Regions from separate parts of the Paenibacillus sp. OK076 genome, predicted to be linked through region 1. Evidence: riboswitches for the same ligand, from Rfam matches in the RefSeq annotation. Region 1 holds a riboswitch; the other holds the start of a gene.
The links. A riboswitch is a leader RNA that binds a small molecule or an ion and turns the genes downstream of it on or off. The one in region 1 is predicted to bind S-adenosylmethionine.

Region 1 (3,131 bases):
AAAGAGTATTAATGAACAAGGAGGCCATTATCCCAAAAACAACAATTTAACGGCTACCGTACAGATTGTTCCACGAATCGGCCCCAAACAGGATACTCAAAAAGGCACAGGTGCTTCCGAAGGGCAATCTTTTTTGAATGAAAGGTTGACTGGAGATTCCCTGTTTCAGATCTTTCGTCAGTTTGCTCTAAGAAGAGACCGTCCACTCATTGGTCATCATTTAAAGGTCATCGTTGTTTCTCATGAGTTGTCCAAGAAATATAGTTTGGAGCAGCTGCTTGACTTTATTTTGCGTGATAATGATATCCGCCCCAGTTGTCTGGTTTTAGTAAGCCATGGAACAGCTCACGAAGCTCTTAGTTCTATAGAGCCGGGAGAAGTTCCGGCCTTTTATTTAAAGGGAGTGGTAGGGAATTCGTACCGTTCCAACAAGATCCTTCCTCCTGTGTCTCTTGCGAAGCTTGACGGGAAAATGCAGTCCGGGTCAAGCTTTTTGTTGCAGAATGTCCTTACAGCCGAGGGTGAGCATAAATTCTCAGGGGCAGGGATCTACAAAGGAGAGACGAAAAAATGGATCGGCTCTATAAATCAGATTGAACTCGAAGGATTGTCATGGATCACAGGGAAGGCCCAGCAAGGAGCTGTTAAATCATACGCTCCACCCAATGGCCATACGGTAACCTATGAAATCAAGTCTACCAAGAGTAAAATCATACCACTGGTTCAAGGCAACAACATCTCTTTTCATGTAAAGATTGAATCAGAAGGCCAACTCATGGAAGATTGGAGTTCCCCGGAAATCCCTTCAACGGACAAGTATATTCGTAAATTGGAGATACAGTTTGCGGATACAATCAAAGAACAAATACAGCAGGTTATGAATAAAATGCAGCGTACCTATCGGGTGGACGTGGCCGGATTTGGTGAAGAGCTGAGGATCAAATATCCGAAGGTGTGGAAAAAAGTGAAAAAAGATTGGGATGAAACATTCAGTCACGTTCCCGTAACCTATGATGTGAAACTGAATATTAAAGATTCTGGATCATCGACGGATTAATCACAAGGAATAAGATTCTCTTTACTCTACAAAGTGGATGATGATATTTAATAGTTGACACAAACATGATAGATCGCTATATTTATAAAAAATCATTTTCTTATCCAGAGAGGTGGAGGGACTGGCCCTTAGAAACCTCAGCAACAGATCTGAAGGATACTGTGCTAATTCCAGCGGGTGAACAGCCTGATAGATAGGAGCGTTTGTTTTTATTTGTCAGTAACGGCGCACTCTTCAGGAAGAGTGTGTCTTTTTGTTTTGTTGTTTTCTGGATGAAGAAGTAGGGGAGCAGGCATGAATAACAACAAAGATACGGGGCATTTTCAGCGTAAAATGCAGGCACGGCATGTAGTTATGCTCTCACTCGGTGGAGTCATCGGTACAGGGTTATTTCTAAGTTCGGGTTATACTATCCAGCAGGCAGGACCGATCGGTACCATTCTGTCTTATCTGATCGGAGCGATTGTCGTCTATCTGGTCATGCTCTGTCTAGGTGAACTTTCTGTTCATATGCCAGAGACAGGGGCGTTTCATAGCTATGCGGCAAAATACATCGGACCAGCAACAGGATACACAGTAGCCTGGTTGTATTGGCTAACCTGGACGGTTGCCCTCGGTTCCGAATTTACAGCGGCCGGGCTGTTGATGCAGCGCTGGTTCCCTTCAGTGAATGTTTGGATCTGGAGCGCATTGTTTGCGCTTATGATCTTCCTGTTCAACGCGCTGACTGTCAAATTTTTTGCGGAATCGGAGTTCTGGTTTTCCGCAGTTAAAGTCCTTACAATTGTAGTCTTCATTATTCTTGGGGGCGCAGCCGTATTTGGTATTATTCCAATGGCAGATTCGGAACCTGCACCGTTTCTATCCAATATTACAGCATCGGGTTGGTTCCCCAATGGGGCTACTGCGATACTAATGACGATGCTTGCCGTAAACTTTGCGTTCTCGGGTACCGAATTGATTGGGATTGCTGCCGGGGAAACAGAGAATCCGGAGAAGACGATTCCAAAAGCGATCCATACCACACTGTGGCGTTTAATTATCTTTTTCATCGGAACAATTGTCATTCTCTCGGCACTGCTTCCGATGTCGGATGCGAGTGTGCTCGAAAGTCCGTTTGTGGCGGTCATGGAGCGGGTGGGAGTACCCTATGCAGCAGACATTATGAACTTTGTTATTTTGACGGCGATTCTGTCTGCGGCTAATTCGGGGTTGTATGCATCTTCACGGATGCTCTGGTCTCTGGCTGATAAAAAGACGATCTCCCCATGGTTTGCCACATTGACCAAACGTGGTGTGCCGCTGAATGCGCTCTTGATCAGTATGGTTGGGGGCGGTCTGGCTTTGCTGTCCAGTATCATTGCGCCAGGTACCGTATATATTACACTGGTTTCCATTTCAGGTCTGGCTGTTGTTGCGGTATGGATGAGCATCAGTGCTTCACAGTATATGTTCCGCAGACAGTATATCCGGGAAGGACATGCGGTCAAAGATCTGGTCTACCGCACACCACTGTACCCGGCGGTACCGATTATTTCATTTATATTGTGCCTGGCTTCATGTATAGGCATTGCTTTTGACCCGACACAGCGAATAGCGCTGTATTGCGGAGTTCCATTCATTGCAGTGTGTTACGCAGTTTATTATCTGACAGAACGTGTGAATAAGAAAAGAGGACAAGTACATGACGCAAGTACAACAGACTAATCCCATAGAACAGATCCTGCGTGAGTATCCGGTCATGATTCTGGATGGGGCGCTGGCAACCGAACTGGAACAGCATGGCTGTGATCTGGATGATCCGCTCTGGTCTGCACGTGTGTTACTGGAGAATCCGGACGTGATCCTTCAGGTCCATGCAGATTATTTTCGCGCTGGAGCCGACTGTGCGATTACATCCAGTTATCAGGCGACGGTGGAAGGCTTCGGCAAGCGAGGCATCGGAGAGCAGCAGTCGCTGGAGCTGATTCGCAAGACGGTGGAGTTGGCTGTGCAGGCGCGAGATGATGTCTGGGCAGAAGTGCAAGGTGAAGCCGCAGAGCATGTATCCGGCAATGATTTAAACGGTAAAAAA
Region 2 (3,131 bases), on a different contig from region 1:
AGTCGATACCGAATCAGGCAAATGCTATATATGTGTTATTTCCTGGTGAACCATTTAACCAAACGATCGCCAGCCATCTGAAGCACTTGCACCAGAATGACCATAAATACAACGGATATAATCATAATTTCATACTGATAACGGAAGTATCCATAGTTGATTGCCAATGTTCCCAGACCTCCACCACCAACCATTCCCGCCATCGCCGTGTAGGAAACAAGGGTAACGATTGTAATGGTGATCCCGGCTAACAGACCCGGCAATGCCTCTGGCAGAAGTACGCGCCGTACAATCTGTCCGGTTGAAGCGCCCATCGCCTGTGCCGCTTCAATGACGCCACGATCCACTTCACGCAGTGTAGTTTCCACCAATCGGGCAAAGTATGGAGCTGCGGCAATGACGAGCGGTGGTATGACACCCAGCACTCCTGTAGCTGTGCCGACCAGTGAACGCGTAAACGGAATGAGTGCAACAATCAAAATGATAAATGGCACTGAGCGCAGAATGTTTACAATGAACGATAATATCGTGTACACCACTTGGGACTGGATCGAAGCCGACCTTGCCGTCATAAACAGCAATACGCCTAGCGGCAGACCAATGATGATCGTGAACAAGCCCGATGCTCCCAGGATTTGCAGTGTTTCAATCGAAGCCTTACCGATTTCTTCCCAACGTACCGTTGAAAAATCCATTTAACGAAGCACCTCCACATCAAGTCCCTGATCCACTAACTCTTTAATGGTGAGATTAATCTCATCTGACTGTCCCTCGAACCGAACGGTCAGCTGTCCATAGGGAACTTGTTTGATGGTTGAAATGGTGCCTTGCAAAATGGCGAAATCCACTCCTGTTTTACGAACCGTTCTGGACAAAATCGCCTCATAGGTTTTATTGCCCAGGAAGGATATTTTCACAAGCTTAGAAGCTCCGTTCGTCTGTAATGAGACATCTGCACTCGCCAGAGCGGTCTCTTCCAATGCAATTCCAACCTCATGGTCCCGCATCATAAAGTCACGCGTAATGGCATGCTGTGGCTTGAGGAATACTTCCGTTACCGGCCCTTGCTCCACGATGCCTCCCTGATGGATAACCGCCACCTGATCACAGATATTCTGGATCACGTGCATCTCATGGGTGATTAGCACAATCGTGAGGTTGTACTTTTCATTGATATCCAGCAATAACTTCAGAATCGAATCGGTTGTCTGGGGATCAAGTGCCGATGTGGCCTCATCACACAACAGCACGTTCGGATCACTCGCGAGTGCTCTCGCAATACCGACCCTTTGCTTCTGTCCGCCTGACAGCTGGGCCGGATATTTATTGCTGTGGTCCTCCAGCCCAACCAATGCGAGCATTTCCTTCACTTTCCGATCAATGGCAGCCTTGGGCGTATTAACGAGCTTCAAAGGAAAAGCCACATTATCATATACCGTAGCTGAGGATAACAGATTAAAGTGTTGAAAAATCATGCCGATCTTACGCCGTTGTTGTTGCAAATCGGACTTATTGAGATCGGTTAGGTTGATACCATCAACCCAAACCTCGCCTGCCGTGGGGCGTTCGAGCAAATTGATACAACGGATCAATGTACTCTTGCCTGCACCGGAATGACCGATAACTCCAAATATTTCACCCTTGCGGATATTCAAATTTAGTTCCGATAAGGCCGTCGTACTTTTTGAACCTTTACCGTACGTCTTGGTTAAACCTTTTAATTCAATCAAAATTACTGCTCCTTCCCACTGCCTACATGTATCTTTACCCGAATGAAAGGAAAACTCCCCTTCATCGTACAAAAAAAGAGCCCCTTTTGCAGAAACAAAAAGGGCTCTTCACGTGAAAGATTATACCTTCTCATCTGCCAAAATCGTGCCCTGCACCATTTTGTAGGAATTAGCACCTAACATCTATAAAGTATGACACAGCTGTCATGCCGTTATAAATCGGTTGCCGGGCTTCATCGGGCCTGTCCCTCCGCCGCTCTCGATAAGAAATATTTAATTTATAAGTTCAGTAGTAGTTATAATGTTAATGTCATAAATGTTAATTCCATCTAACTGTCAATCAGGAACTCAGTATAATCCAAGTATTCCGATTTGTCAAAGGCAAATATTACAATTCAAATCACTTTGGCGGTTGAGCCACTCCCTGCTTATGCCACTTCTTGTTGATGTAGCCGTACGCTGCTTTTAACGTCTTACATACCATGTCTACGCCCTCGCGGAGTTCCAAAAGATGCTGATCCAGGTCCTCCAGCTTCACTTTCCCCTGCAAAGTTTGGTGTAGCTGCCACAGATCATCCTGCATTTCGGAATTCATGTAATGAATCTCCATGTTTCGTAGTTTACGTAATTTGCTCATTGGCTCACGGTAGGAATCTTTAATCTGGATGAGTTCGTTGGCAAGAACATAATGCTGCTTGTCATATCCGAACTGTCTTAATACGGTAAAGTAAGAATAATGTGTTTTAACATTGGTTGTGTTCAGCTCAAACATTTCATTCAACACTGTACCTAACTTATCCAGAATGGCAAAACATCGGATGAAGCCATCCTTATAGAAATAGACGTAACGGGCATACTCCGCTTTTTCTGGTAACGTCATATCATCCGTAGAGCCCGCTTTGACTTTCTGACGGAAATGGGAAGCTGCAAAACAACTTTGCTCCAGTTCATCCAGCGAAGAGATCAATCCCTGGGTCCATATATACAGTTTACGAAAATCATGGGTAGGATCATGGTCCACATGCATCTGTCGCTGAAATAGCTCAAGTGTATCCGCCATCGCTTCCATCGCGTCCTTTAGTATGCCTTCGTTCTTACGTGGCTTTTCACCCAGCAACGTTCGCAGCATATATAGCCTCCTCTTTCCACTCTGCAGATCATCAAATTAATAATAATTCATCATATTAAACAAAATCGGAGTCAGAGTAAACGTATGACCGCTGCTTACAATAGGGTGCCCTGACACGCCTGACATCAAACAAAGTTCACCTGTCCAATGATGTACATCATCGGATGGTGAACTTCACTGGATTCATCCCCTGAACTACAATAATTCGGATATAGATTAGAACCGGTTAACGGGCCGATGCAGCTTGTACACCAGGAAACTCATATAAGTTA

Region 2: it holds a riboswitch for S-adenosylmethionine, as region 1 does, so the genes downstream of both, BMY78_RS27880 (methionine ABC transporter ATP-binding protein) here and mmuP (S-methylmethionine permease) in region 1, are expected to answer to the same signal.

The regions. Positions count from the first base shown of each region.
Region 1 is NZ_FOCH01000006.1:29,622-32,752, forward strand. It holds gene BMY78_RS28460 (Ger(x)C family spore germination protein) at 1-1,057, shown strand, start outside; SAM riboswitch class I at 1,155-1,257, shown strand; gene mmuP (S-methylmethionine permease) at 1,352-2,764, shown strand; gene mmuM (homocysteine S-methyltransferase) at 2,742-3,131, shown strand, end outside.
Region 2 is NZ_FOCH01000005.1:257,347-260,477, forward strand. It holds gene BMY78_RS27875 (methionine ABC transporter permease) at 36-695, opposite strand; gene BMY78_RS27880 (methionine ABC transporter ATP-binding protein) at 696-1,730, opposite strand; SAM riboswitch class I at 1,858-1,999, opposite strand; gene BMY78_RS27885 (Cthe_2314 family HEPN domain-containing protein) at 2,131-2,859, opposite strand; gene BMY78_RS27890 (COX15/CtaA family protein) at 3,076-3,131, opposite strand, start outside.